DNA from 3 places in the Dyella sp. M7H15-1 genome. Region 1 is predicted to be linked to each of the others. Evidence: predicted binding sites of a transcription regulator. Region 1 holds the regulator's gene; each other region holds the start of a gene.

What was found. Region 1 encodes HrcA, which represses chaperone genes, less so after heat shock. Its sites were predicted from a motif close to TTNGCACTCNNNNNNNNNGAGTGCNAA; they were not measured.
Region 2: a site for HrcA is predicted at 1,404-1,430, ahead of rpoH (RNA polymerase sigma factor RpoH). Genes of this name have one in related genera too.
Region 3: a site for HrcA is predicted at 1,352-1,378, ahead of EO087_RS09355 (co-chaperone GroES). Genes of this name have one in related genera too.

Annotation. Positions count from the first base shown of each region.
Region 1 is NZ_CP035300.1:923,009-926,513, forward strand. It holds gene dnaK (molecular chaperone DnaK) at 1-518, opposite strand, end outside; gene grpE (nucleotide exchange factor GrpE) at 736-1,272, opposite strand; gene hrcA (heat-inducible transcriptional repressor HrcA) at 1,374-2,423, opposite strand; gene recN (DNA repair protein RecN) at 2,637-3,505, shown strand, end outside.
Region 2 is NZ_CP035300.1:2,921,946-2,925,450, forward strand. It holds gene EO087_RS13510 (hypothetical protein) at 1-88, opposite strand, end outside; gene EO087_RS13515 (DUF4436 family protein) at 277-1,188, shown strand; gene rpoH (RNA polymerase sigma factor RpoH) at 1,460-2,317, shown strand; gene EO087_RS13525 (response regulator transcription factor) at 2,625-3,299, shown strand; gene EO087_RS13530 (HAMP domain-containing sensor histidine kinase) at 3,349-3,505, shown strand, end outside.
Region 3 is NZ_CP035300.1:2,001,049-2,004,553, reverse strand. It holds gene EO087_RS09365 (hypothetical protein) at 1-391, opposite strand, end outside; gene EO087_RS09360 (class II aldolase/adducin family protein) at 500-1,261, opposite strand; gene EO087_RS09355 (co-chaperone GroES) at 1,452-1,745, shown strand; gene groL (chaperonin GroEL) at 1,861-3,498, shown strand.

The DNA of each region.
Region 1 (3,505 bases):
GGCTCGTTGATGATGCGCTTCACTTCCAGGCCGGCGATCTTGCCGGCGTCCTTGGTGGCCTGGCGCTGGCTGTCGTTGAAGTAGGCCGGCACGGTGATTACGGCTTCGGTCACCGTCTCGCCGAGGTAATCCTCAGCGGTCTTCTTCATCTTCATCAACACTTTGGCGGAGATTTCCTGCGGCGCCATCTTCTTGCCATCGGAGGTTTGCACCCAAGCGTCGCCGTTGTCGTGCGCAAGAATGCCATAGGGCACGATGTGCAGGTCTTTCTGCACTTCGGCATCGGTAAACTTGCGGCCGATTAGGCGCTTCACCGCGTAGAACGTGTTCTTGGGATTGGTCACGCTCTGGCGCTTGGCCGGTGCGCCAACCATCACCTCGTTGTCCTTGGTGAACGCGACGATGGAGGGCGTGGTGCGATCGCCTTCCGCGTTTTCAATCACCTTGGTGGTGCTGCCATCCATGATGGCCACGCACGAGTTGGTCGTGCCCAAGTCAATGCCGATGATCTTGCCCATATGTATGCTCCGGAATCTCGCAAGCGGCCCCTCGGCCGCGAATGGTTGTCAGATGGGGTTTTGCTGACAGGCGTTCAATACCAGCTAAACCCTGCAGTATTGGAATTGTCAGAGCCTGTTCAACATCTCCCCATCGTTCGCATAGCCCTGAGTGGCCGCCATGTGGGCACTTAGGGGCTATGCGGACTGCGGGGAGATATGAACAGACTCTCTTCGTTCAGTCGTCCTTGGCCACGGCCACCAATGCCGGGCGCAGCAATCGATCGTTCAACACATAGCCTTTCTGCAGCACCGTAACCACGGTGCCCGGCGCCTTGCCCGGCGCCTCCACCATGCTCACCGCGTGGTGGCGCTCCGGATCGAGCGGCTGATCCAGCGGATCCACCTGCACCAAGCCGTTGTTGCCAGCGATACGCAGCAATTCCTTCAGCGTGAGGTTCATGCCCTCACGCACTGAAATCACATCACCACCTTCTACCGACAAGCCACGTTCCAGGCCGTCGTAGATCGGCAATAGGTCGTTGAGCAGCTTTTCGTTGGCAAAGCGGCGGGCCTGTTCCAGGTCGCGATGCAGGCGGCGGCGCTGGTTTTCCAGCTCGGCCTTCTCGCGTAGCACGACTTCGCGCAGCTCCTTGTTGCTGGCCTCAAGCTCGGCAAGCTTGGCCTTGAGAGCTTCCAGTTCACCACCCGAAGCGGCGGTCTGCTCGCCGCTTTCCGGCGTTTCATTAGGCGAGTGCGAATCGCTGTTGTGCATGAATCACTCCAAACATCATCCGTGGCCGGTACGCCGTACCAACCTCCAAAAACTTACGGGCAAAAGAGCCGACTTATGGACTCTCAGCCTCCCGTCGGCGTTTATAAGGCCGTGGCCGCGCGATTCAAGGCTTCGCTCAGCAGGCCCGCCGTCGCCTGCACCACGGGGATCACCCGTTCGTACGCCATCCGAGTCGGGCCGATGACCCCCACCGCCCCAAGCAACCGGCCCTGCGCGCCGTAGCTGGCAGTCACCACGCTACAGCCATCCAGCGCCGCAAAGCCCGACTCTTCACCGATGAATAGTCGCACGCCTGGCGCCTTTGCGCAGACTTCCATGAGTTGCAGCAATTCATTTTTCTTCTGGAAAGCTTCGAACAGCTCACGCAAGCGATCCAGGTTGGCCAAATCCGAATAGGCCATCAGGTTGGTCTGGCCACTGACCAGCACGTCCTCATCTTGCGGTGCGAACGAAGCCGCCGCCAGTTCCACCGCGCTGGAAAGCATCCGATGCAACTCACTGCTTGCCTCGCGCAATTCGCGCAGCAAATGTGCGCGGATATCATCCACGCGCAAGCCAACGAAGTGCCCATTGATGTAGTTGGCGGCCTGCTCCAGCTCCCCGTTGTCCAGTGGCTTGGCAAGCTGGATCACGCGGTTTTGTACCTGGTTGTCCGAGAACACCAGGATCACCAATACGCGCGCGTCAGGTAGTGTCACGAAATCGATATGACGCAGCGGGAAATCGGTCTGGCGCGGCACCGTCACCACGCCAGCGAAATGGGTCATCGCCGACAGCAGCGCCGAAGCATTGCCCATCAAATCACGTACCGTGGTTGGACCCGAGGGTAGCTCGCGCTGCAAGCGCACCATTTCCTCGTGCGGCAGCGGCTGCAACTCAATCAGGCTATCCACGAACAGGCGCAGGCCACGCGGCGTAGGAATGCGCCCTGCCGAGGTATGCGGCGAGGCCACCAGACCAGCCTCTTCTAGATCGACCATGATGTTGCGGATCGTCGCCGGACTCACATCTAGCCCGGACGAGCGCGACAACGTGCGCGACCCCACTGGTTCACCATCGGCCAGGTATTGCGCAATCAAAGTGCGCAACAGGCGGCGAGCGCGGATGTCGAGGTCGTGGTGGTAGGGCATGCGCTGTGGCAATCCGTGAGACGCTAAAGAAATAAGGTGTGGGGGCGGAGAATGCAAGAAAGGAGCTGAGGGATTAAGGGCGAGTAGCGAGGGCGCGGTTCCCCATATCGTGGTAGACGTTGACACGTGCGCTCTCGCTACTCGCCCCTCATCCCTCCTCCCCCGCCGCCAGCGCTCCCCTTACAATCGCCCTATCTACGGCCACCCTCCCCCATGCTTACTTCCCTCTACGTCCGCCATCTCGCCGTCGTCGAAGAAGCCGATATCAGCTTTGGCCCGGGCCTGACCGTGGTCAGCGGCGAAACCGGCGCGGGCAAATCCCTGCTGGTCGATGCACTGATGCTGCTGGCCGGCGCCCGCGCCGATAGCGGTATCGTGCGTGCCGGCAGTGATCGCGCCGAGCTGGTGGCCGAGTTTGATCTGAAAGACCTGCCTGACGCCGCCCAATGGTTGCAGCAGGAGGAACTGGACGAAGACGGCGCCTGCCAGCTGCGCCGCGTGATCCGCGCCGAGGGTAGCTCCCGTGCTTGGATCAACGGTCGCCCCGCCACCATCGGCCAGATGGGTGACCTCGCCGCATTATTGGTGGAAATCCACGGTCAGCACGAACACCAGGCCCTGCTTGAGCGCGCGCATCAACTGAACCTGCTCGACGCCTACGCCGAAAACGACAAACAGGTCACTCAGGTATGCGAGTTAGCCGCGCAGTGGCGCGAAATCGGTGCGCGCATCCGCAAATTGAGCGGTGGCGACGATCGCGAACATCGCCTGGAACTGCTACGCCACGAACTCTCCGAGCTGGAAAAGTGGGCTTTACCGCCTAACCAACTCGCCGAACTGGAGGCCAGCCATAAACGCCTGGCCAATGCCAGCAAACTCACTGAAGGCATTACTGGCGTGGTCGAGTTGCTCGACGGTGACAGCGAATTCGCGCTACGCCAATCACTGGATCGTGCCCATGCCGAACTGGGTCGATTGGCCGCGCTCGATGACCGGCTGGCCCCGCTGCTGGAATTGCTCGACAACGCGCAGATCCAGCTCAACGAAGCCGTCGATGGCATGGAGCGTTACGCGCAGGACGT
Region 2 (3,505 bases), 1.5 Mb from region 1:
TGTCCGTGCAGCCCCCCAGAAGAACAAGTGCAAGCGTGCTGAGAACCACCTGTTTGACGCACAAGCTCATGCGCGTATTCAAGTCCATGACAACCCCTCGGCCCATGTTGTTTCAACTTACGATTCGTCGCTGATATACAACAATGACGGCCTTCAAGTGAAGGCTGAATAAAAGCAGTTGACACTTTTATAGACATCGCATTGACGGAATGCCGTTGATGATCCGCGCACCGAAGAATCATCCAGTGCGTGCTTTGCCTGTTGGAAAAGAGGGACATGGAAAAGAGAGGCAGGCAAATTCATGAAAAGGGCTTCACTATGAAGGTGATACAAAGATTCACCATCCTGCTCATCCTTGCACTTTGCATAGCCACGGCCGTAGCCCAAGGTACTATGCCGCCACTCAGCCACTTACAACAGGCGCCAGTAGAAGGTATTACGACGGCCGGCGACAAACCCATCGTCAGCATCAATCTGGTCTCCTACGATCCGATTATAGGAGACGTGGCCGGGCGAGTGACCGTCATATGGCCGCAAAGCATGCTCAGCAAAGACTATGGGCTATACCACGATGCGCGCCTGCTGGAGGGTTACAGCATCGAGGACTCCATTTTGGACATAAAAGGCAATAAGCCATTCGTCATCTTCAACTCCAGTCTCAAAACACTCAACGAAGTGGATGGAAGCGGATCGCAGTTTCTTTACCCATTCGACACCCATCACATTCGGATGAGGATAGGTTTGGTAACTAATCTTGGGAACGGCTGGCAGCCGCTTCCCTTCGATGTCGATTGTACGAAGTGCACCTTCGAAGGCTTCTTGATCACCTTTGATGGTCAGGTCGATGCTCAGGGCTATTACAACGTCAAGTTCACCATCCGTCGCACCTTTCCTACCATGGTTTTCGCCATCATCCTGAATGTCGTCATGGTGCTGATTGCGGTGATCGTGTTGGTCATGGCCGTGCGCATCCTGCGCCAGAACGAAGTTCCGCAGATCACTTCGCTCGGCTTTATCGGCGGTCTTCTGTTTGCCATTCCAGCGGTACGCAATTTGCAACCAAAGATTCCATCGATGGGTCTGATGATCGATTACGCAGGTTTTTTTTGGGCCGAAGGCTTTCTGGTGATCGCGCTGCTGATCGTGATGATTTGTTGGCTCATGCGTGAAAAACCTAAAGAAGACTGACACCGGAAACACGGCCTTCCACACTGCAGGCCACACTGTGGCCGTATGGACTCCCTTCATTCTGGGCTTCAAAAGGGTTTAGTTTTTCGCCGAGGGCCTCGGGTCGCCCTTAAGACGCCTTAAAACCCCGTCCAAGGGCAATCATGAACATGGACAAGGCCGGAGGCATTCATGTACCATCCGGTACACAAAAGGTGTCGGAACTCGTGATGCCTTTAGCAGTCCAGGTATCAGAGTGCTAAGCTGACCCCATACCCCAGGAGATTCCAACATGTCCCAAGCCTTGGCGACGGCTACTTTGCCGGTTCCCAGCGTCGTCGGCAGTCTGGATGCCTACATCTCGGCGGTTCACCGTATCCCGGTGCTCAGCCAAGAGGAAGAGCAAGACCTGTCGCGTCGTTATCAGTCGGAGGAGGATCTTGCCTCCGCTCGCAAGCTGGTGGTGTCGCACCTGCGCTTTGTCGTTCACGTAGCCCGCGGCTATAGCGGCTACGGCCTGCAGCTTTCCGATCTTATCCAGGAAGGCAATATTGGCCTGATGAAGGCGGTGAAGCGTTTTGATCCTGACCAGGGTGTTCGTCTGGTCAGTTTCGCCGTGCACTGGATCCGTGCAGAGATGCACGAGTTCATTCTGCGCAACTGGCGCATTGTGAAGGTGGCCACCACCAAGGCGCAGCGCAAACTGTTCTTCAACCTGCGCAAGAGCAAAAAGCGCCTGGGTTGGATGAACGCCGAGGAAGTGCGCATGGTCGCCAAGGATCTGGGCGTGCCGGAAGCCACCGTACGCGAAATGGAATCGCGTCTGTCAGGCCGCGATATCGGCTTTGAGGCCCCAGCCGATGCCGACGAAGATGCCAAGCCGGCACCGGAAGCGTTCTTGATCGACGAGGGTGCTGATCCATACAAGAACGTGGCCGACGCCGACCAGGCCGACAATCAGCTCGAAACCCTGTCGAGCGCGCTGCAGAAGCTGGACCAGCGTTCGCGCGACATCATCCAGCGCCGCTGGCTCAATGAAGAGAAGGCGACGCTGCAGGATCTGGCGGATGAATACGGTGTGTCCGCCGAGCGTATCCGCCAGGTTGAGGCGAATGCGATGAAGAAGATGCGCGGATTGTTTGCGGCCTGATCCAGCGTCGCTTCAATACGCAAGTTCTGACGGCCTCCCTTGTGGAGGCCGTTTTGTTGGGGGAAAGAAGCTTTCATATGAAGTGATCGTCACGGCCCCGTCGTTTTGGCGAAGGCAGGGATCCAGTGTCTTTGCGCATCTACAAGTCGCTGGGTCTCGGCCTTCGCCGGGGCGACGGATCATAGGGAGCTATGGATAAGGGCAAGCTCGTTTCATCAAATCATGAATCAGGCAAGCCTCGCGCGATTCACCTCCATTCATGCATGACCTACCCTAATGCCCATCGATGGAACGGTCGGAATCCCGCATGCCCCACATCCTGGTCATCGAAGATGACGAAATCACCGCACGCGAAATCGTGCTGGAACTGGCCTCGCATGGCATCACTGCTGAGCGTGTGCACGATGGCCTGCAGGGCTTCCAGCGTGCGCAGGAGCCGCATTTCGACGCTATTACCCTGGACCTGATGCTGCCTGGCATGGATGGCCTGACGCTAGTGTCACAGTTGCGCGAACGAGGCATTACTACGCCCGTGCTGATGATCAGCGCGATGGGCGATGTGGACGAGCGCGTACGCGGCCTGCGCGCAGGCGGGGACGATTACCTCACCAAGCCATTTGCACCGGACGAAATGGCGGCGCGCGCCGAGGTACTCCTGCGCCGACACCGGCTGAAGCAGCCGGCGCATACCAAGCTGCGCGTGACAGATCTCGAACTGGACATGATCAGCCGCACCGCTCGTCGCGGCAGCCGTGAGCTGACTTTGCTGCCCACCGAATACCGCTTGTTGGAATTCCTGATGCGCTACCCTGGGCAGGTACTTACGCGGGCGATGATTTTCGAAAGTGTATGGGGTTTGCGCTTCGATCCTGGCACTAACCTGATCGACGTGCATATCGCGCGCTTGCGCCGCAAGGTGGACAACGATGGTGAGCCGTCGCTGATCCGCACCATGCGTGGCTCGGGGTATCGCCTTGGCTAGTCCTGCCGGCAGAAGCCTTTCGATTCATTGGCGAGCAACCACGTCGCGATTGCTGCTTGCCTATGGCGTGTTCTTTGTCATCTGGGGCACGGTGTTGATGGGTTATATCTACTGGGAAACCCTGCACTACCTGGAAACGCGCACGGACATGCAGCTCAAGCAGCAGGTGACTTATCTGCGCGGTCTTGACCAGAACCACATGCTGG
Region 3 (3,505 bases), 1.1 Mb from region 1:
TCGGTTGCTCTAGCGGACCGAATAATTGTGCGAAATACGGTAACAGCAAACATCCGGATGCTCCTAGTATGAGTTGCCTATGGCTATTTCCAAAGAAACCAAAGGCAAGATAAATTGAAGCCACTCCTAGGCGCTGAACTGCGTATTGGAACGCAATAGTCTCAAAAGGGTGCCGTATCCAATTTTCGCCTAGCGTTTGCGCATGCAATCGATAAATTTCGGCATCGAGTGACGACACAAATAGGATCATCCCAAACTGTTCAGGTGTGCCGATTAATAACGAGTCAACCGCTTGCCCAGGCGCGCCTTGTCTTAACAAGACAGTAAGGCCAAATGGCGCAAGATAATGCGTACGTATTTGATCAGCGGGAATCGATGGTTGCGAGAACATATAAATGCTTCGCTTTGCCAGGGGGAGAAGAAGGGTTTGGTATGCATTGTACCGAAACAACGGCTTTGTCAAGTTAAAAGCGGCGCCGGTTACGAAAGGAAATAATGCTCAGTCGGGTGATTCTTTGCGTGACATCAGGCCGTAGTTGCTGAATTTTTCCAACACCTGCGTCACTTCCGTGTCGCTGAGCAGTGAAGGTTTGCCAATCTGCAGCGCTAGCGCGTATTGCCGCGCCAGCGTCTCCACTTCCACTGCGCGCCACATAGCCTGCTCCAACGTGGCCCCTGCTGCGATCATGCCGTGATTTGCCAACAGGCAGGCCAGGCGTCCATCTAGGGCCTGCATGACTGCATCGGACAGCTCCTGCGTGCCGTAGGTGTAATAGCTGGCACAACGGATCGAATCTCCGCCACTTACTGCAATCATGTAGTGCGCTGCCGGAATATCCATCCGGCACATCGCAAGCGCGGTGCTGTAGGGTGGATGGGCGTGAACCACGGCGCCCACGTCCGGTCGTGCGGCGTAAATGTCGCGGTGGAAGCGCCACTCGCTCGATGGACGTCGGGGGTGGTCGTAACAGCCATTCATGTCAACGAAAACGATGTCCTGGGGAATAATGTCTTCGTAGGGCGCGCCGCTGGGCGTGACCAGGAATCCCCCTTCGAAGCGGATGCTCAGATTGCCCGACGTGCCCTGGCTCAGCCCGGACGGCGTCAGCTTCAGCCCGTAGGCGATTATTTCCTCGCGAAGCGAGCGCTCGTTACTCACGGCCAATGCCTTCTGATGATGCAAGGTGTAATCGTTGACGTTCCGGGCCTCGCTGTCGATAGGCGAGTGGAGCAGTAGGCGGCACTTCAGAAAAATTTTCACAACAACCCTTGAAAGCGGTTCACCCACCCCTATTCCGGTTTGCGGAACCCGAGCCGGCCCCTGTACCTGGGGTTTTTTTGGAGGCTAGAATTGGCACTCATAATTCCCGAGTGCTAGCAGTCGCCTTCAAGAGGCTGGCCGCCGGGGTCGCCACCATCTCTAACCTCAAGCCAAAGCTGGAGTTTTTCCCATGAGTAAACTGCGTCCGTTGCACGATCGTGTCATCGTCAAGCGCCTGGAAGAGGAGCGCGTCTCCGCCGGCGGCATCGTGATTCCCGATAGCGCCACCGAAAAGCAGACCCGCGGCAAGGTCCTCGCTGCCGGTGAAGGCCGGATCCTGGACGACGGCAAGGTCCGTCCGATGTCAGTCAAGACGGATGAAGTGGTGCTGTTCGGCAAGTACGCCGGACAAGATATCAAGATCGATGGCGAAGAGTTGGTCTTCCTGAAGGAAGACGACATCGTTGCGGTGATCGAGGGTTGATTTGGCGCGATAGGCGTGGAAGCAAAAAGTGCGTAACCAGTCGCCTTTGGCTCCTTCCGCAGTTCTTTCGCAAGATTTTTCGTACTTAATTCAATTTTTTTGAGGCAAAAAAATTATGGCCGCTAAAGAAGTTCGCTTCGGTGAAGACAGCCGTGCACGCATCCTTAAGGGTGTGAACACCCTTGCCAACGCCGTGAAAGTCACCCTGGGTCCGAAGGGTCGCAATGTCGTGCTCCAGAAGAGCTTCGGCACTCCCACCATCACCAAGGACGGCGTATCCGTCGCCAAGGAAATCGAACTGGCCGATCCCTACGAGAACATGGGCGCCCAGATCGTCAAGGAAGTCGCCTCCAAGACCTCCGACAACGCCGGTGACGGCACCACCACCGCCACCGTGCTGGCCCAGGCGTTCGTGCGCGAGGGTCTGAAGGCCGTGGCAGCCGGCATGAACCCGATGGATCTGAAGCGTGGCATCGACAAGGCCGTGATCACGGCGCTGGACGAGCTGAAGAAGCTCTCCAAGCCCACCGCCGACGACAAGGCCATCGCCCAGGTCGGCACCATCTCCGCCAACTCCGACGTCGCCGTCGGCGACATCATCGCCACCGCGATGAAGAAGGTCGGCAAGGAAGGCGTGATCACAGTGGAAGAAGGTTCGGGTCTTGAGAACGAACTCGACGTGGTCGAAGGCATGCAGTTCGACCGCGGCTACCTCTCGCCATACTTCATCAACAACCAGCAGAGCCAGCAGGTCGAACTGGAAGACCCCTTCATCCTGCTGCACGACAAGAAAATCTCCAACGTGCGCGAAATGCTGCCGGTGCTGGAAGGCGTGGCCAAGGCCGGCAAGCCGCTGCTGATCGTTGCCGAAGAAGTCGAAGGCGAAGCACTGGCCACCCTCGTGGTCAACACCATCCGTGGCATCGTCAAGGTTGCCGCCGTGAAGGCGCCGGGCTTCGGCGACCGCCGCAAGGCGATGTTGGAAGACATGGCCACCCTCACCAACGGCCAGGTCATCTCCGAAGAAGTGGGCCTGCAGTTGGAGAAGGCCACTATCCAAGATTTGGGTCGCGCCAAGAAGGTCGTGATCACCAAGGAAAACACCACGATCATCGACGGTGCCGGCGAAGCGGCGAAGATCCAAGCCCGCATCAAGCAGATCAAGGCGCAGATCGAGGAAACCACCTCCGACTACGACCGCGAGAAGCTGCAGGAGCGTGTGGCCAAGCTGGCTGGCGGCGTGGCGGTGATCAAGGTCGGTGCTGCCACCGAAGTCGAAATGAAGGAAAAGAAGGCCCGCGTGGAAGACGCCCTGCACGCGACTCGCGCCGCCGTTGAAGAAGGCGTGGTGCCTGGCGGTGGTGTGGCGCTGATCCGCACGCTGACGGCGATTGAAAAGCTCAAGGGCGAGAACGAAGACCAGAACCACGGCATCGCCATCACGCGCCGCGCGCTGGAAGCGCCGCTGCGCGAAATCGTCGCCAATGCGGGCGCCGAGCCGTCCGTGATCGTCAATCAGGTCAAGGAAGGCAAGGGCAACTTCGGCTACAACGCCGCCACCGGCGAGTTCGGCGACATGATCGCGTTCGGCATCCTGGATCCGACCAAGGTCACCCGCCTGGCTCTGCAGAACGCTTCTTCCGTGGCCGGCCTGCTCGTCACCACCGAAGCGATGGTGGCCGAGCTGCCGAAGGAAGAAAAGCCCAACCCCCCGGGCGGCGGCATGGGCGGTATGGGTGGCATGGACTTCTAAGTCCGCC